Regions from separate parts of the Erythrobacter sp. SCSIO 43205 genome, predicted to be linked through region 1. Evidence: predicted binding sites of a transcription regulator. Region 1 holds the regulator's gene; each other region holds the start of a gene.
What was found. The regulator LexA, encoded in region 1, represses DNA repair genes until DNA is damaged. The targets are predictions, from matches to a motif close to GTTCCNCNCTTGTTCT.
Positions count from the first base shown of each region.

Region 1 (6,584 bases):
CGATTTCGGCATGACGCGCGGCGCGTGTCGACTGGAACACCGGCTCTTCGTCATAATCGAGGCCAAGCCAATCAAGGCCATCAAAGATGGCATCAATTGCCTCTTGCGTAGAACGCTTCTTATCGGTGTCTTCGATGCGCAGAAGCGCTTTTCCGCCGTGACGCCGCGCATAAAGCCAATTAAAAAGGGCCGTGCGTGCGCCGCCAATATGAAGAAAACCCGTCGGAGAGGGGGCAAACCGCGTTACAACTTGCGCTTTGCTTGCGCTTCTGTCTGTTTCGCTCACCATCGACTATCAATTCCTGTTCATTTGTCGCATACTACTGCTAGCCAACCCAAATGGGGAGGGGCGGTAATACATGGCCGATGCGCCAATCATTCCAATGGGAGACAGCCCGGCGGGCGAACCTGCCAGCGCGGGAACACCCCCCACTTCGCCTCCATCTGCTTCTGATGCAAAGCGTATGCCGCGCCTCTGGCAAAGGGGGGGCGGCTTGTCCAGCATTTGGAATGCGATTGCGGACAATCTCGAACAATTCCTGAGCCACGCAGGATTTGACCGGGCACCGTGGCTGGCAGTCATTTTTGCTTGCGGCATTCTAACCTGGTTCGGCCTTGACGCACCTTGGGCATGGGCCAGTGTGATCGGATTAAGCCTTATCATCGCTGGAATAGCTCTGGCTGCGTGGCGTGACAATGACCGGCGCGATCACCTGCGCACCGCAGTAATCGCTTGCGCTCTTGTGTTCGCAGCGGGTGTCTCGGTCGTCTGGTTCCGCTCTGAACTCGTAGGCGCAGCGGCGATAGAACGACCCAGCGTTGAGCGTGTTCAGGGCTATATCCTGTCGCGTGAAGATCAACCCTCGCAACAGCGTATTCGCCTTGTTCTTGCCGTGCGCGATGCGACAAGCGCGCAGAGCCGCAAGATCCGTGTGAATGTTCCGCTGGAGGAAGTGGAGCAAGCCAAGCTTCGCCACGGGTCCGGCGATTGGGCGAGCGTGCTTGTCGAAGGCGCGATTGTCAAAATGCGGGTAAGGCTGATGCCACCTGCAAGCCCGATGCTGCCGGGTTCTTATGACTTTGCCCGGGCTGCCTGGTTCAAGGGGCTCTCGGGCACTGGCAGCGTTATGGGCCCGATTGAGGTGGTGAAAGCAGGGGAAGGCGATGGCCTTGTTGCCCGGGCTCAGCGGTGGCTTTCTTCCCATGTCCGGGACAATGTGGGAGGCTCGGCCGGCACGATTGCCGCTGCTTTTGCAAGCGGTGATCGCGGAGCAATCTCAGAAAGCGACAGCGATGCCATGCGCGATGCCGGGCTCACCCATTTGCTTGCGATTAGCGGGCTTCATGTCAGTGCGGTCATTGCAGGGGCCTATTTGCTCGCGATCAAATTGCTTGCGCTGTCTCCCGGCCTTGCGCTTCGGGTTCGCTTGCCTGTCATTGCAGCCGGTGTTGGAGCGATTGCAGGGATCAGCTATACATTGCTGACCGGTGCGCAAGTTCCCACAGTGCGCGCTTGTGCCGCCGCCATGCTCGTATTGTTCGCACTGGCGACCGGGAGAGAGGCGCTGTCCCTCAGAATGGTCGCAATGGCAGCGGTTTTCGTCCTTTTTCTATGGCCAGAGAGCGTCGTGGGTCCCAGTTTTCAAATGAGCTTTGCTGCGGTTCTTGCCATTGTCGCCCTCCATTCCAGCGAGCCTGTAAAAGCGTTTATGGCCCCTAGAGAGGAGAGCTATCTGGCAAGGATCGGGCGCGGGGTTGCGATGCTTTTTGTAACTGGTCTGGTGATTGAAATTGCTCTTATGCCGATCGTTCTGTTCCATTTCCATCGGGCCGGATTGTATGGAGCGCTAGCCAATGTCTTTGCCATTCCGCTGGTGACGTTTGTATCCATGCCGCTAATCGCTCTGGGTCTGCTTTTTGATTGGATCGGTCTTGGTGCACCGTTCTGGTGGCTCACCGAGAAGTCACTCAATCTGCTTCTGGCAATTGCTCATTTCACATCAGCCCAGCCCGGCGCGGTGAAGCTGATGCCGCAGATGAGCGGTCTTGCCATCGCCCTGTTTGTTATCGGCGGCCTTTGGCTTGCCTTGTGGTCGGGCAGGGCGCGTTTGTTTGGCTTCGTACCTGCTGCGATTGCCACTTTCCTTCTTCTTGCAACGCCCATCCCCGATGTTTTGATCGGAAGAGATGGGCGTCACGTTGGCATTACCATAACTGATGAGCATGGTGATCGCCGCTTGCTTTCTCTGCGTGACAGCCGCTCATCCTATTCGCGCGACAACCTGCTTGAATTGTCTAGCGTCACGAGTGAGCCGATCCCGCTTGCGCAGTGGGAGGGGGCGAGGTGCTCACCTGAGTTCTGCACTATCGTTTTAGAACGCGGTGGACGGAATTGGACGCTTCTGCTTGCTCGCAACCGCGAGATGATCGAAGAGCGCGCGCTTGCCGCTGCGTGCGAGCAAGCCGACATCGTTGTTGCCGATCGCTTCTTACCGCGTTCTTGCTCGCCTCGATGGCTTAAGGCCGATCGCCGGTTCCTCCAGCAAAGCGGAGGGCTGGCGCTAGACCTTGCGAATGAACGCATCACCACCGTCGCTGCATCACAAGGCGAGCATGGATGGTGGCGCGCCGGGGAAGGGTAAGAGTTACCGCCCCCCGTGCGCCACACCGATCAATGATAACGCCGCAAAAGTCCTGCAAGCTTACCCTGAACCTCAACCTCATCGGGGCCATAGACCTGCGGGTCATAGCTTGCGTTGGCAGGGTCGAGGCGCACCAGTCCCCCATCCTTGTGGAGATACTTGAGCGTCGCCTCCTCGCCGCGCACCAACGCCACGACAATTTCCCCATCGCGAGCAGTGTTCGTCCGGCGGACAAGCGCAAAGTCCCCATCGAAGATGCCAGCTTCGATCATCGAATCGCCAGAGACTTCGAGCGCATAATGCTCTCCCGGTCCAAGCAGGGCCGCTGGCACAGGAAGCGAGCTTTGGCCTTCAAGCGCTTCGATTGGAGCACCGGCCGCGATCCTGCCGTGGAGCGGGATGTCGATCACGTCATTGGCCGGTTCCGGAGCCGCTTTAGGAGCAGCACCAGCGCCAATAACCGTGTCATTGGCCGCCGCAGAAACCGAAGGCGCAGCGCGCGGAATAGGCGTTGAATCTTCGGGGTTCTTGATCACTTCCAAAGCGCGCGCCCGATTGGGCAGACGCCGGATAAAGCCGCGCTCTTCAAGAGCGGAGATCAAGCGGTGGACACCCGATTTGCTTTTCAAATCGAGCGCTTCTTTCATTTCTTCAAAACTGGGCGAAATTCCGGTTTCTTCCAGCCGCTGCTGAATGAAACGAATCAGTTCGTGTTGCTTTGCCGTAAGCATGGGCAAACTCCATCAGCCGCACTCTCGCGTGACAGCACAGCCGCCTTGAGCTGCACCGACACAGTGCCAAATTCGCGCATTCCCAGAGGCACCGAACGCAGAAGCGGAACAGGTGCGATACAGAACACTAACCGTTCGACCGATATGGCGAACGAATGAGGAACGAATAGGCAACTTGATTCGGCAAGTCAAGCGCGTGAGGTGACTAAACGCCCGCAAAACCGCCGTTTTGGAGGCTATACACAGTGATTGGCTCGCCTATTGCCACTTCAGGTGCATTTGGTTCGCGTTCGACCAAGCAATTGGAGATAGCCAGCGAACCAAGCGCACTTGAGTCCTGGGATGCTGCACTCACTACTTTCTCGCCATCGCTGATCGCGCGCACAAACTCGCGGCGCGGCCCGCCAGCGGGGAAGGCCTCCCCGGCAACGCGCGTTTGGGGCGAGGGCAAGGGCGCTTCGATCCCCATCGACGCGCGCATCAAGGGTAGGGCAAAGAGGTAGGCGGTCACAAAACTTGAAACCGGATTGCCCGGCAGACCCAGAACAATTTGGTGGCGGCCTTCGGCCTCGCGGGTGGCAACCATCAAAGGCTTGCCCGGCTTGATCGCTACCTTCCAGAACGCGATCTCGCAGCCCCATTCCCGAAGGGCATCTTGCACAAGATCGTGGTCGCCCACCGACGCACCGCCAGAGGTGATGAGGATGTCGCAGTCACTTGCGCGCCCTAAGGCATTCGCCATTGCGCCCATGTCGTCGGCAACCGGACCGATCCGCTCAACTGTGCCCACTAGCGGCGTGAGCATGGCGGCGATCATCGTGCCATTGCTCGCGGGGATTTGGTCATCGCGGACGTGCGCAGGGTCGCTTGCAAGTTCGTCCCCGCTATCAAGCACTGCCACTTTGGGACGCTTGGCAACCGGCACTGTCGCATGGCCGCCAGCGATAGCGAGCGCGATTTGACCGGGGCCAAGCACAGCGCCCTCGCCGAGCAAAGTATCACCCTTGCAATAATCAAAGCCTTGGCGGCGGATGTGGCGTCCCGCCTCGGGAGTGGCATCGGCGCTCAAGCGGTCGCCGTTGCGCACGGCGTTTTCCTGGATCAGAACACTCTCACCGCCCGCTGGCATATGCGCGCCAGTGGATATGCGCACGGCTTCGCCCGGACCCAAAGCGCCGCCAAACGGTGCTCCGGCACGGCTTTCTCCGACAATGCGCCACGGCCCATCGCCCGCAATCGCATAACCATCCATCGCAGATAGATCAGCGGGCGGCTGTGTGCGGGCAGCGTTAACATTGCCTGCCAGAACGCGTCCCAAAGCACCTTCTACCGCGACCTGCTCGCTTGCCATCTTTGGCGCGAGCGCGAGCAGCTGCGCCTGTGCCTCGGCTAGGTCGAGCCAGCTGGCCACTTAGTCTTCCGCCTTCCAAGTGCCCGATTTGCCGCCGCGTTTCTCGATAAGACGCACCTCGCTGATTACCATGCCTTTATCGATTGCCTTGGCCATATCGTAGATCGTGAGGAGCGCAGTAGAGACAGCCACCATCGCTTCCATTTCGACCCCGGTTTTACCGGTAAGAGAGGCACTGGCGGTGGCGCGGATGCCGCTTTCTTCAAAAGCGAACTCAATCGTTACCGCTTCCAATCCCAGCGGGTGGCATAGCGGGATCAACTCGCCGGTGCGCTTGGCTGCCATGATTCCGGCGATGCGGGCCGTGCCTAGGACATCGCCTTTCGGAGCGTTACCTTCGCGAATTGCTTTTAGAGCCTTGTCCGACATTGAAATCGAGCCGCTCGCAATGGCGACGCGGTGGGTTTCCGCTTTGCCGCCCACATCGACCATATGCGCCGCGCCATCTTCGCCAAGGTGGGTAAGCCGGGTCATGCTGCGCTCTCGATGTTGGAGATTTGAGACACTTGAGACACTGTCCAGGAGTTGAAATCAGATTGACCAATAAAAAGGCGTCTGATCGCCTTAATCGATTGAAATGAGGGCGCTTGCTCGGTCATGCGGGCGTTATGCCAGATTTGGATGATGTAGGATACTATGGAGGATTTTACCCTTGCAAAAGCGCGCGGGTCGCAGCCGCTACGTCATCTGCTCTCATCAGGCTTTCGCCAACAAGGAATGTGCGTACACCGCTTTGTGCAAGCCGCTCACAATCTGCATGGGTCGCAATGCCGCTCTCACCCACCAACAGCGCACCGTCTGGAGCAAGCGGGGCGAGCCGTTCGGTAGTGGCAAGCGAGGTGGTGAAGGTCTTGAGGTCGCGGTTATTGACCCCGACGAGCTTTGATTTGAGGTGGGTTGAAGCGCGCTCCATCTCCTCTTCATCGTGGACCTCGACAAGCACATCCATCGCGTGTTCGAGCGCGGCGGCTTCGATCTCGGCCATTTGCACATTGTCGAGTGCTGCAACGATAATGAGGATTGCATCCGCGCCGATGCTCCGCGCCTCAAGACACTGCCACGGATCGACCATGAAATCTTTACGCAGCACAGGGAGGGCGCAAGCATTGCGCGCTTCGACGAGATAATCCTCATGGCCCTGAAAATAAGGCGCATCGGTCAGAACGCTGAGGCAGGCGGCACCCCCCGCTTCATAGTCGCGCGCATGGTCTGCGGGGCGGAAGTCGGGGCGGATGAGGCCTTTGGACGGGCTTGCCTTCTTGACCTCTGCGATCAGGGCAAAGCCGGTTTCGACCTTGGCGCGCAGGGCAGCCTCGAACCCGCGCGGAGGCGATTGCTCGCTCGCGGCGGTTTGAAGCGCGGCGTTGGTGGTGGCGGCTTTGCGGTCCGCGACTTCCTCGCGCTTGTTCGCGCAGATTTCTTCAAGCTTGTTCATCAGACCGTGAGTTCAATCCATTTGGCGAGGAGTTGCTTGGCAGCCCCGTTATCAATCGCTTCGGCAGCGAGGCTAGCGCCCTCTTGCCAGTCCTCGGTTTTGCCCGCGACAAGCAAAGTGCCCGCTGCATTCAAGAGCACTGCATCGCGATAGGCGCTCTTTTCGCCATCAAGGAGCCTTGTGAGGGCAGCCGCATTGTACTGCGCATCGTCGCCGCGAATGGCTTCGAGCGGGGCATTGGGAACGCCGATGACGCTTGCATTGACGCGGCGCATGGTGACTTTCCCCTCGCTCACATCAGCAAGAGTGTTGTCGCCTGCAAGACTGAGTTCGTCGAGCCCTTCATCGCCTGAAACGATAAAGCA
Region 1 is NZ_CP063202.1:2,192,361-2,198,944, reverse strand. Features, by position in the region: gene gltX (glutamate--tRNA ligase) at 1-289, opposite strand, end outside; gene INR77_RS10375 (ComEC/Rec2 family competence protein) at 360-2,642, shown strand; gene lexA (transcriptional repressor LexA) at 2,672-3,373, opposite strand; gene INR77_RS10365 (molybdopterin molybdotransferase MoeA) at 3,579-4,784, opposite strand; gene moaC (cyclic pyranopterin monophosphate synthase MoaC) at 4,785-5,258, opposite strand; gene trpC (indole-3-glycerol phosphate synthase TrpC) at 5,431-6,219, opposite strand; gene trpD (anthranilate phosphoribosyltransferase) at 6,219-6,584, opposite strand, start outside.

Region 2 (6,584 bases), 210 kb from region 1:
GTGCGCAAAGGGGTCTTCGTTTTCGCTCCAATTGGCCCGCCAAAGTGATGCGCCGCCGCTCATTGTAGTTTCCTGGTCGATGAACTCTTCCGGCAATTCCTCGATAAAGCGCGAGGGGATTGAGCTTGTCCATTGGCCGTAAATCCGGCGGTTGGCGGCGTGCAGGATCGTGCATTTGCGCTTTGCCCGCGTGATCGCAACGTAAGCGAGGCGGCGCTCCTCTTCGAGGCTGGCAAGACCCCCCTCGTCAATGGCCCGCTGTGATGGGAAAACGCCCTCTTCCCACCCGACGCAGAACACATGATCGAATTCCAATCCCTTTGCCGCATGGATTGTCATGATTGTGACGGTTTCTTCCTCGTCTGAGCGGTCGTTGTCCATGACAAGGCTGACGTGTTCGAGAAAGTCGCCGAGGCTCTCATACTCCTCCATCGCCCGCGCAAGTTCCGAGAGGTTTTCCGCCCGCCCGGCGCTTTCAGCAGAGCGGTCCTTTGCAAGCATATCATTATAGCCGCTTTCATCGAGCACCTGGCGAAGCAGGTCAGCGGGCGAAGTGACTTCGGCTGCCTCACGCCAGCTCAGGAATTGCCGCATGAGCGCGCCAATGGTGTTCGCTGCGCGTTTGGGCAATTCATCGCTGTCTGCAAGTTGCAGGGACGCTGCCGCAAGCGGAAGCCCCACTTGCCGCGCGTGAATGTGCATCTTCTCCAGCGTCTTTGAACCAAGCCCGCGCTTGGGCTGGTTGTAAATCCGCTCAAACGCCAGATCATCCTGAGGCTGGGCAATGACGCGAAGATAAGCCAGCGCATCGCGAATTTCGGCGCGTTCGTAAAAGCGAAAGCCCCCGATAATGCGATAGTTTATGCCGACTTGAATGAAGCGGTCTTCGAACTCACGCGTTTGATATTGCGCGCGCACGAGAATGGCGACCTGGTTCAGCGGCGCGCCTTCGCGTTCAAGCCTTTCGATTTCTTCTGACACGCGCCGCGCTTCTTCGGGGCCGTCCCACACGCCGATGACCTTGACCTTGTCGCCGCCATTGCTTTGGGTCCACAGCGTCTTGTCGTGGCGTTCGGAGTTCGCTTGGATCAAACCAGAGGCCGCGCCTAAAATCTGCGGGGTGGAACGATAATTCTGCTCCAAACGCACGACCGCAGTGCCCGGAAAATCCTTTTCAAACCGCAGGATATTGGCAACTTCTGCACCGCGCCATGAATAGATCGATTGATCATCATCGCCGACCACGCAGATGTTTTTGTGTGCTTGAGCAAGCAGGCGCAGCCATAGATACTGCACCGCATTGGTGTCCTGATATTCGTCCACCATGATGTATTTGAAGCGGCTCTGATATTCGGCAAGAACATCGGTGTGCTTGCGGAAGATGTTGAGCATATGCAACATCAAATCGCCGAAATCGCAGGCGTTCAGAGCCTTCAAACGATCCTGGTACAGCCCGTACATCATCGCACCCTTGCCATTGGCGTAGGCTTCGTTTTCAACCGCATCGAGGTCCGCCGGGTTTAGTCCGCGGTTCTTCCACCGGTCGATCAGTGCAGCCAAAGACCGTGCGGGCCAGCGTTTTTCATCAAGCTCGGATTCGGTGATGAGCTGTTTCAAAAGCCGAAGCTGATCGTCGGTGTCGATAATGGTGTAATTGCTTTGCAAGCCGACAAGCTCGGCATGGCGGCGTAGCATCTTGGCACAGATCGAGTGAAAGGTGCCAAGCCACGGCAACCCTTCGCCCGGAGCGCCAAGGTGAGCCGCTACTCGTTCGCGCATTTCGCGGGCGGCCTTATTGGTGAAGGTTACGCACAAAATCTGGCTTGGCCAGGCGCGCCGTGTTGCCACCAAATGCGCCATGCGCGCAGTCAGCGCCGCGGTCTTCCCCGTACCAGCACCCGCCAACATCAAAACCGGCCCTTCGGTCGTCAGTACAGCCTCACGCTGCGGCGGGTTGAGCCGCGCCGCATAAGGCGGGACGCCAGTTTCGGTCGCGGCATCGCGCGCGCCAGAAGGGGCCGATTGGGGAAGCTGTGAAGTCATAAGTCAGGGGAACAAGTATAGAACAAATGTTGGAATTGCAATCTTGCAGAATGTGGGGCCGGGCGCACAGCCTCACAAGCCCTGCGTCCCCGACTAAATCGACCGTTCTGCAAAAATTTGGAACGATCGCTGCCCGGTCTGAATAAGCATGGGCAAGGACGGAACGGAAAAAGGACAAGCACAGGACTTAATCATGAAAAACCTTGTAGCAACGCTCATCACTACCGCTTCAATCGCCATGCTGGGCGTCGGTGGCACCGCCTTGGCAGATGACCACAAAAGTGACAGCGAATTCTCATCAGCCGATGGCTCGACCAAAGCGCAATCGCCAGTCGTTGTAGAGCGCAATGCCAAGGGCAAAGCGACCAAGGTCCGCGTAGAAGGCACCGTCTATGATGTCTGCATGAATGACGATCAGGACGGCTGTATTAACCCGCGCGCAGCCGGCCTTAACTGGGGCAACCGTCCGCTCGATTATTGGCCCGGTCAACCGGCAAGCTCGATGTAAAAATCGCGCGTCGGAATTTTAGAAAAGGGCAGCCGTTTGCGCTGCCCTTTTCGTTTGTGATTTGTCGCTTTGCGTCAGTCAGCGCGCTGCATAATATGAAGCCGCGCCTTGCCGACCTTGCGGCTTGTTTCGATGGCCAGCCCCTTTATCGCGGGTTCTTCGTCAAAGGCAGTTTCAAGCGCGATCCAGGTCGCCTCGCCAATCCAGCCGAGGCGCAAGAGACGGTCCAGCGCCACTTCGCCTGCGCCAGTGTGATAGGGCGGGTCGAGCAGGATGAGGTCGAGCGGTTCTTTCGCGGCGCGAAGTCCCATGACCGAGCCTGCTTCGACTGTGCTGCGGCCACGCGCATCGAATGTCGCAATATTGGCGCGGATCGCGTCCAGTGCGTCACGGTCTTGCTCTACAAAAAGACAATGCGCAGCGCCGCGTGAAAGTGCCTCAATGCCCAAAGCGCCTGACCCTGCAAAAAGGTCGGCAACGCGCAAATCCTCAAAGCTTCCCAAACGGCTGGTGAGCATAGAGAAAAGCGTCTCGCGCGTGCGGTCGCCTGTTGGGCGCGTCGCATCGCCCTTTGGCGCGGTAAGCTTTCGCCCCCGCCATTCGCCAGCGATAATACGCATTTATTTGCGCTCCTTCCTCTCGCCACCTCTGTTTGAGGAGGGCGATTTAAGGCTCGCGACAAAGCGATCAAGGTCGCCCTTTTTAATACGCACTGCCTGTCCACGCGGCAGGTCGCCAAGTGCAAACGGGCCGTATCCAATGCGAATAAGGCGGTTCACCTTGAGGCCGAGATATTCGAGCACGCGCCGCACTTCGCGGTTTTTGCCCTCGGTAATGGTAATTTCGATCCAGTGATTTTTATGACCTTTTCCGCCCGATCCATGGTCAAGGTTCGCGTCGATTGAGCCATAGCGAATGCCGTCGATTTCAACCCCTTCAATAAGGGCCTCAAGCTGTTCCTGGGTAACCTCGCCAAAAGCTCTGGCGCGGTAGGTGCGCGGGATGCCGCTGGAGGGCAATTCCATCGTGCGTTTTAGGCCGCCATCATTGGTAAGTAGCAATAGCCCCTCGGTATTAAGGTCGAGCCGCCCGATGGGCATGAGGCGCGGTGTGCCTTTGGGCAGAGCGTTGGTGAGCGCCGCGTAGATCGTCGCACGCCCTGCTGGATCGCGTTCGGCGGTGATAAGGCCAGTGGGCTTGTTAAAGGCGAACAGTTGCGCGGGCTCTGGCCCTGCGACGGGCTTTCCATCAACGCTCACGCCTTTCAAATCATTGAGGAAAGTCGCAGGCGTCTCAACTGGCTTGCCATGAAGGGTGATGCGTTTGTCCGCAATCATCCGCTCAATTTCGCGCCGCGAAGCGATACCGGCCCGCGCGAGCAATTTGGCGATACGGTCGCCCTCGGGGCGATCCTCGGATTTCTTTGGGTTTGTGGGCATGGTCCGCCCTTTAGGCGCTTAAATGCTCCTGCACAATCGCATCAAACCGCACGATCCCGCTCTCAAGCGTTCCCATGGTGAGCTCCTTAATCGCGCCGCTTTCCAAACCTTGCTGGCCAAGCTCTGCTGCGCGGAAGTCTTCGGATGCAAAAACGCCGCCATCAAGCAGCTTCCAGGACCGCTCCCAATGGTCGAGAGCCTTATCGGTTTTCGGCTCTTCGGGGATGAGCATGAAATCTTCGACGATAGTGTGATTGTGCGCCTGGGGCATCAATACCATGATGTTTACATAGTCCGGGCTGGGAACGATCACAGTTGCCGGAAACAATTGATAGGCAAAGGTAATGACCCGGCGCATCGCGGCCATATCGGTGAAGTCTACGCCCTCCATCTCCTCCAAACGTCCAACGGCAGAGCGCATATGCGGCCCGATCTGGTCACCGCTGGTAATACCATCTTTGAAAAAGGGGCCGATGGTGTTCGCGTGGAGGCGCGTCACATGATAACTTTCGAGGAAGGCATCCATGATGAGCTTCCAATTGCCGCGCACATCGTGCGTCTTGCGACGGAAGAGGTGCAACTCTCCCATTCCAAAGGCGTCGAAATCTTCGCTGATTGCTTTGGCATGGCCAAAGTCAGCACCCTCCTGCGGGGCGAACCAGATAAGACCGCCAATTTCGATGCTAGGCAGTTCAACAAGTGCGTGATCCGACTTGTCCAGATTGGGAAAGGTTTCTGGCCGGGGGAGGGCGAGGAGCTTACCATCAAGTTTGTAGGTCCAAGCGTGATAGGGACAGACCATGCGCTTTGCGCATTGAACCTCGCGCCCTTCGACAAGGCGCGTACCGCGATGCTGACAAACATTCAGAAAAACGTGCGCGCGCCCTTCATTGTCACGAGTGATCAGCAGCGGCCTACCCGTATCATCATGCGGCACCACCATCCCCGGTTCAGGAAGGAGAGCGGAAGGGGAGAGCACTTGCGGCAGTTGGTCGAACAGTGCCGCTTTCTCACGTGCAAAGTGCGCCGGATCAGTGTAGCGGCAGGCCGGGACGGTGCCGATTGCGTCAACCGCGCGGCTATCAACGCCTTGGCGAATATTTTCCGCCAGTGCGAGTTGGCCCGCTGTGGGCCTTAAACTGGGCAAATCTTGCGTTGTTGTGGCGTTCATCGCCCTCTCCCTATTTCCCTTGAGCGCGTTATGCCCCACACTTGGACGCAAATCAAAAGGGATAAGCGAATACGTGAACGAAGCTGCCACCTCTGAAGAGCCTCAAGCGCAAAAAAGCAAACCCGGCATCGGCGAAGTGCTGCGCGCGCTCAAGAACAAGAAATCGGCCTATATGGCGCTGTTTGGGTTCACCAGCGGTCTGCCTTTCGCTCTGTTTTTGGGGACGCTCTACGCTTGGCTGTCTGAGGCTGAAGTGGACCTTGAAACGATGGGCGTCTTCTCGCTCATCGGATTGGCGTATGCTTTCCAATTCATCTGGTCGCCTCTGGTGGACAAAATCGATCTTCCGGGCCTGCGCGCGCTTGGCAAACGCAAGCAGTGGATCGCGCCGATGCAGCTGATCTTGGGCGTTATTCTGGTGACGCTATCGCTGCTTGAACCCAAGACGCAGCTTGGCTGGTTTTCTCTTCTTGCAGGGATCGGCGCTCTCGCCAGCGCGACGCAGGACATTGCAATCAACGCATGGCGGATTGACGTTGCCGACGAGGAAGCGACCCTCGATATGCTCTCGACGATTTATCAGATGGGATACCGCCTTGCTTCGTTGTTCGGGGGCGCACTGGGCCTGATCATCGCCGCGCGCATCGGCTGGCCTGAAACCTATCTCCTTTTCGGCGGTGCGATTCTTGTGGTCGGGTTCGCCGGACTTTTTGCGCCCGATACGGCGAGGGATCACGCAAGCGCGATTGGGGCCAGCGACGATGAACTCGCAGAGCTTTACCAAGTGGGCGAGGTGCGCAGCGATGTTCGGGCGAAATTCCTTTGGATCGTCGTCGGTCTGTGGGGCTGGGCGCTGCTCATTCTCGGTATCTTCATGGTCCGCGCGCTTGGTGGCTTTGTGCCGATGATGGGGGTGGTGGATTTGGGAGCCTTTGTAATCGACCCCAACTGGCTTCTTGGAATGTTCCCTTTGAATGAAAGTGGCCGCCCGGACCCGACCGAATTCACAGCCAAGATGGGCCCGCTCATTATTGCCGCCACAATCATTATACCCGCCATGATCGCCGGGATGCTGCACCGCCGTAAAGCGAGCGGACATGATGTTATTGCGCAAGACGAAAGCGTTCAGCGCGCCTCGGGCTTTGTTGACCACCTCTACCGCGCGCTTTTGGTGCCGCTGGTGGAGTTTGTCGGGCGTATCGGCTGGCCGCTTATTCTGATCCTCGCGCTGGTCCTCACCTATCGGATTTGCGATGCGATCTGGGGAACCTTTGCCTATCCGTTCTATCTGGGCGAATTGAACTACACCAATGACGAGGTGGCGTTCGCGTCCAAGTTCTTTGGTGTGGGCGCGATTATCGCTGGGCTTGCACTGGGCGGCTATATGCTAACCGTTTTGGGACGGATGCTGACGCTGACTTTG
Region 2 is NZ_CP063202.1:2,399,628-2,406,211, reverse strand. Features, by position in the region: gene INR77_RS11395 (ATP-dependent helicase) at 1-2,043, opposite strand, end outside; gene INR77_RS11390 (hypothetical protein) at 2,237-2,551, shown strand; gene rsmD (16S rRNA (guanine(966)-N(2))-methyltransferase RsmD) at 2,626-3,171, opposite strand; gene INR77_RS11380 (pseudouridine synthase) at 3,172-3,990, opposite strand; gene INR77_RS11375 (aromatic ring-hydroxylating dioxygenase subunit alpha) at 4,001-5,161, opposite strand; gene INR77_RS11370 (MFS transporter) at 5,235-6,584, shown strand, end outside.
Region 2: INR77_RS11395 (ATP-dependent helicase) is a predicted target of LexA. The motif match lies at 2,052-2,067, and genes of this name have one in related genera.

Region 3 (6,584 bases), 1.2 Mb from region 1:
TACGGTTCGGATCGTCGAAATCGGTCCAGTAGTAGGCCTGGCTTTCAAAGCCGAGGGATACCGTCGATGGCGCAAAGTCCGGGAAGATCGGATCGATGTAATCGCCAAGACTCCCGACCATGCCAAGCATATTTTCACCCACACGGCGAAGGAAACGATCGCCCGCATTGGTGCCGCCAGTGAGGCCGGTACCGTTCGTGCCATAACCAACTTGCAGAACGTGCGTGAGCTCGGTCAGCGGGGTCAGCAGGATTGGCAGCGAAGGCACGTCAGTGATGGGCGCATCAAGCGCAATCATTGCAACGTCCGCCCATGGGAATCCAAGACCCGTATTGTCGAGGTTTCCGGTTGGGTGAATGATGACGTCGGTCGAGAGCGCAGCGCCGCCATCAGCATAACCAGCACCGGTTTGGATGGTGTTGATCAAGCGCGGAAAGCTGTCTTGCCCGGTGGAGACGAGCATCGTGGTCGATGCGCCGGATTCGGGCAGACCATATTCCTCAGACGAGAACGTCGCGAGGCCGCCGCTGCTTTGGTTCACACAGTGCGCTGCAAACAGAACGGTGCGTGGGTTGATCACACTGCCCGAGCAGTTGAAGAACACGCCGCCGCTAATATTGTCCTGAATGAAGATGTGCACCGCATAAGGCGCTGTGTCATCCGGATCGCCGAAGTCCACACCAACATCGTCACGTACAATCAGCTGCTGGTCAGGGCCGTTGATGCTGCCGATGTAGTCATCGCTGGTGCGCGAGACACGGAAGTCGTGAACGTCGGTCATAGTGACGCTGAGTGCGCCAGTATCAAGGCCAGAGAAGGTGTTGAGCGGAGCCACGGCGGCGCGCGCGTCATAACCATCTGCGGTTTCGGTGTCTTCGGCCACTGGACCTACGAGATCGGCATCGACCCCGTCATTTGCATACGCGGGAGACGCAGCAAGAGCTCCGGCAAGAGCAATCGAGCCCACACCAGACATTAGAATACGATTTTTCATGATTTCCCCCTGAGTCTTCAAGTTGAATGCGATAGTTAATACACACTGAATGCGCTTTGCAAAGCAGTTTCCTGACAATTCCTGCGTCTCTCGAGCATCCGATGTGTAGATGTTTAGACCGGATAAAGCCCGGAGGATAAAACTCAGACTTCGCAAGCTGGATCTGGATCGACCTATGACTCGGGGGGATTGGCCCATTTGGCCGCGCTGTGAGTTCGGCCAATACATTTCTATTTCCTATGACTGGACGAAATCTCCATCACAACGATCTCGCTCTACTGCTTTTAATAATCAGATCACAAACGCCTTCACCCAACGTTCGAGTGCATTGGATTAAGTTGGGTACAGCTCCGGCTCAGCAAACAATATGAGCCGACGATAGTGACATCTCGTAACTATGCAGGGGATGGCAGCAAAAGCATCAGAGACAAGACTAATTCTCTCGAAATCCTACGGCCCTACAGTCTCGCGTCCCGATTGTGTCCCCGCTAATGAACGGCAGTTTCGTCCTCCAAATCCTGACCTAGGCCCCTCACAAAGTTTCCGACTGCTCCAAATGCATATCGCAAAAAAAGCGCGATGCTGCCCGCTCACGGACCCTACGGGCAAATAAGCCCCGAAGTGCTTCGCAAAAGCTGTTGATGGAGCCCTCCTCAACGCGGGAACGTCAAAATGCAGGATTTAGCACCAAACCAGAGCAAGAAAAAATGGAGAGTGCGACGCGAGACGCGGGCCGTTTGCAAAAAACAGCGCGATAAGGAGGCATCTATGGTTAAGGTGGCTTAGGGATAACCACGAAGACCCTTTTAAAGAAATTTCCATAGTTCTTCAGTGATGTTCAAAGCTCTTGTTCTCCTAGTGACCACTTTAGCCTCTGGAAACCCAGTTGCTGGAGGCCAAGAATTCACTGATGCCGCACACGCGCTGCATAGATCTGGAGAGGATGCAGATCGCAGAAACGAAACAACAGAAGAACGTATCGCGCGTGCTCGCGCTCGACTTGGAAATCGCGTGCGAACTTCACGGGTTCGCCGCGTCGCCCATACAGATGAAGCCTGTCCCAATCTTAATCCAACGGGTCTCAAAACGGACGCTCATGGTCCAAATACCGTGTTGACCGGCTCAAAAACCAGCGACACTGATACATTCGCCAACAGACCGTTTTGCAAGACCTACGGGTCCTAGATAACAGCTGTCCAATGCCGCACCTGATAGGACGGCCGTGAAGATATTGACCTTCAATTGCAGCCTTAAGCCCCAAGGATAAGCAGGGCGATTCCCGATAAGAGGGCCCTGGGGCGATAGCGAATTATATGCAACAACAATGCGGGCTCTTACCAAATTTGCCGCTCTCCAACAGATACCTTGTTGCTCCTACGCCCGAACAGCTGGGTTTATATGACGCCACACGCAATCATAGCGTTTGGAGAGACAACCCCAATCCTCGCAATTACCCATCATAATCTCACGTCCCGCAAAAGCTGATCGGGTCTCTTGCTGGTAGTCGTGTCGAAATAGTGTCCCGCACTTGGCAAAGGTGACATCATTCCTGACACATCGCTTAGCCTGAGCCCACTACGAGAGACTAACCCAAACAGAGGTTCAAGTTTCGACAATCCAATCAATCGAATTTCCCTATTTCAATCCATCTTTGGACAACGCTCCTCACATATCGCGGCGTTTCCCGATTTCTTGGAATTCCGCCTGCACGCGATACCGCGCCGGGCCCCGCATTGTAGGCTGCCAGTGCGAGATGGATTTCACCAAACCGGTCGAGCATCTGCCTTAGATATCGCGCGCCACCGTCGATATTCTGAGCTGGATCGTGCCGATTGGTTACGCCGAGTTCTCGTGCGGTTGCAGGCATGAGTTGCGCAAGACCAGCTGCACCAGCCGGGCTGATCGCCATTGGATTGAACCGGGATTCCTGCCAGACCAATGCCTGGAGCAAGCGAGGCGGCAATCGATACCTTGCTTCAGCTTGGCGGATGAGGGGTTCGTAGAGAGTCTCTTTGAAACTTCGATGAGCCGGGGATGAGGTCTCCCTTTCGGTCCCAATGACCGCCGATGCCGGATCGTAGGTAACTTCTTGGTCTGCCGCTTTTTCGACTTTGCTCAGCCGGTGATCAAAGACCTGGAACTCCTGCGCCTGAGCGATCGCGGGGAATGCAATTGCAAGCCCGCAATATACGTTAGCCACCCATTTTCGTCTCATCACGCTCACTCCTAACTTGCCTGAATGTGCAATAGAACATAAATAGAACATTGGGGTGTAGGAAAGCGCCAAACGCGTCCGGCAAGAGGAAAGGGGGCAGTCTGCAGGGGCAATTGTGCGGCGATGGAGCCAGTATGTCCGTTTCGAACTCAACCCTTTCCCGAGCTTCGCTTGAGGACACCGCTCGCAAGCTCTGCGAGAGCCGCGGCGGGAAGTGGTCTGGCTCCAAGGGCATGGCCCGGTGTCCAGCGCACGATGACCACACGCCTTCACTCGGTGTCACGCTTGGCCGAAAGGCTATTCTCCTGCATTGTTTCGCCGGATGCGATCAGGCGAGCGTGCTCGCTGCCCTCGCTCGAGAAGGGATCGAGACCTCTGCGCTATTCTCAGGCTCCTCCGACGAGTTTCCGATCCAGCCGCGCTATTCCAGCCAGCCATCGGCTGCAGCACTCCGCATCTGGCGCGATGCTCGACCGTTGCACCGAAGTCCTGCCAAGGCCTACCTCGAAGGGCGCGGCATCCTCGCCACGTCCCATGCGCTGAAATTTCATCCGCGCACGCCGCTTGGACCGAAGGGTCGCGCACGCTTCCTGCCAGCGATGATCGCTGCGGTCAGCCTCGACGAGGGGCCGATTGCCGTTCACCGGACTTTCCTGTCGCAATGCGGCAATACGCAGGCATTGTTTGCGAAGCCGAAACGCGCACTGGGGTCTCTCGGCGAGGCGGCGGTACGTCTGTTCGAACCTGCCGAGGGAAGGCTCGGTCTCGCCGAAGGCATTGAAAGCGCGATGTCGGCCTATGCGCTCACTGGTATCCCGACGTGGGCAACGCTGGGCAATGGACGCTTCGGGCTGGTTGCCATTCCGGAGAGCGTGAGCGACCTTCATCTCTTCGTGGATCACGATTCTGGCGGCGACCTTGCAGCCGAGCGCGGGCTAGGTGCCTATCTCCGTGAAGGGCGGCAAATCCAAGTTCGACGGCCTAAGTTGCGCGGTACCGACTGGAACGACGAGCTCCAGTCATGGCTGCGCCGAAAGGCGTGTCGCTAAGAGGAGAGAGAGCTTCTCGAATTCCTGACCCGGCAGAGGGCGCATGTCCCGATGCCTCAACCAGGAGGACGACAAGCCATGTTTCAGTCAGACTTTTTTCCAGACCGCGAGACATCGAGCACAATTCCGCTCGCTTTCGCAATCGGTGAACGAATTTCCCGGCGACTTGCGGATGGATGCCATCTCACCCGACCTGACATTTCCGAGTTTTTCGCCGCTCAAACCGACGTGCAGGACTGGGGCAGTGCGTGGACCATCGACGACTACAACAACGCGGTCGAGATTGGCGCCTTGCTCTGGCTCCGCGAGTTCTCACGCATCGACCTCGATACAGGTTTCCACGAGGCTGCAGCACGTTTCGATTGGCTCGATGCAGCCTTACCGCCTCGCCACGTGCGCAGCCAGAGCCAGGTCGAACTGCAGCAATTCTCCACCCCGCCGATCCTTGCTTGGCTCATGGCCAAGGCCGCGTCGCTTGGCACGCGCGATCACATTCTCGAACCGTCAGCCGGGAATGGCGCTCTTGCGCTCTGGGGTGACGTTCGAGGGTGCTCGCTGAGCCTCAACGAAATCGATCCCGCACGCCGGCATGCGCTGGCACATATCTTCCCTAGAGCCAGACTATCCGCTCATGATGGCGAGTTGATCGCCGAACTCGTCGATGGCTCAAACCCCAGCATCATCATGATGAACCCTCCGTTCGCTCGAAGCCGCGAGCGGGGCGTCGATGGCCGCACGGCAATGCGCCACTTGCGCAGTGCGCTGCGGATTTGCGCTGTGGGAGGTCGCCTAGTTGCAATCCTCCCGGACGGCTTTGATGCTACGGCTTTTGTCGAGGACCAGGAACAGACTTCGCTGCTGCTCAACGTCCGGCTGTCGGGCGCATTTTCACGCAGCGGAACCGGGATCGCTGTCAAAATGGTCGTGATCGAGAAGGCGGATATTCAGGACAATTCCACGATTTCGGGAGAGTTCGCCGATCTCGCCGTACTGAATTCCTGCCTGGCGCATTTGCCCGTTCGCTCGCCGATGCACGCCAATATCCATCGCCTTCCGGTACGCTCGATTGCGACATCGGTGAGCGGGGCCGCCGCGCGCAAGCCCGTCGCTCCTTTCGAGACCAAAGCCGCCCAGACAAGCGCGGCGGTCGCGCTTGACTATCAGGCCCTTGACGAGCCCGCGCCCGTTCCCGCGCAGGCGGGTATCTACCTGCCTTACCGACCGAGCCGCGCCATCATGCATGATGCTGCCGTTCACCCGACACCGCTCGTAGAATCGGTTGCGATGGGCTCGGTCGCGGCACCGGTGCCGAAAGCGCGCCCATTGCTTCCCGCGAACTGGCAAGAGGGCAAACTGCTCTCGGCCGCGCAATGCGAAACACTGGTCTACGCTTGCGAGGCATTCGCGCGCGATCTTCCCGGGCAATTCCAGCCGAGCCAAGAAGGAACGACGGTCGAACTCGCGGAGGACGGCCACTCCTATCGCCAGGGCTTTTTCCTCGGTGACGGTACGGGCGCAGGCAAGGGCCGCCAGATCGCAAGCGTCATGATGGACCGCTGGCTCTCGGGCGAACGCCGTCATATCTGGATCACCAAAAACGAGGCCCTGCTCGAAGATGCGCGCCGCGACTGGGAAGCTCTTGGCGGGCTCCCGCTCGACATCCAGCCTCTCTCCCGATGGACGCTCGGAAGTCCGGTGACGATAGCCGAGGGTATTCTGTTCGTAACTTATCCAACGCTTTGTTCGGGTCGCGCCGAGGATACAAGGCTCGATCAGATCCTCGCCTGGGCCGCCGAAGATTTCGAGGGCGTGATCGCCTTCGACGAAGCGCATGCCATGGCCAATGCGCTCGGCTCTGCCTCCACCCGCGGCAAAGTCAAAGGGTCAGAGCAAGGGATGGCAGGGCTTAGGCTGCAAAACCACCTGCCGCGAGCACGTGTTTTGTATGCCTCCGCTACCGGTGCATCGGACATTGCCAATTTGGGCTACACAGCACGGCTTGGACTGTGGGGGCCGGAAACCGCGTTTCCAACGCATGAGGCATTCATGACCGAGATCCGCGCCGGCGGCGTCGCGGCGATGGAACTCGTCGCCCGCGATCTCAAGGCACAGGGGCTCTACCTTGCCCGTGCGTTGTCCTTTGCCGGGGTCGAATACGAGATCCTCGAACATCAGCTCACGCAGGCGCAGGTGCGGATCTACGATGCCTACGCCGATGCCTGGGCGATCATCCACCGCAATCTCGACCAAGCACTCGAAGCCACAAGGGTGGTCGATGAGGACAGCGGCGATACGCTCAATCGCAACGCCAAGGCAGCGGCGCTCT
Region 3 is NZ_CP063202.1:1,039,480-1,046,063, reverse strand. Features, by position in the region: gene INR77_RS04910 (autotransporter domain-containing protein) at 1-994, opposite strand, end outside; gene INR77_RS04905 (lytic transglycosylase domain-containing protein) at 2,616-3,194, opposite strand; gene INR77_RS04900 (toprim domain-containing protein) at 3,344-4,258, shown strand; gene INR77_RS04895 (strawberry notch family protein) at 4,337-6,584, shown strand, end outside.
Region 3: INR77_RS04900 (toprim domain-containing protein) is a predicted target of LexA. The motif match lies at 3,243-3,258, and genes of this name have one in related genera.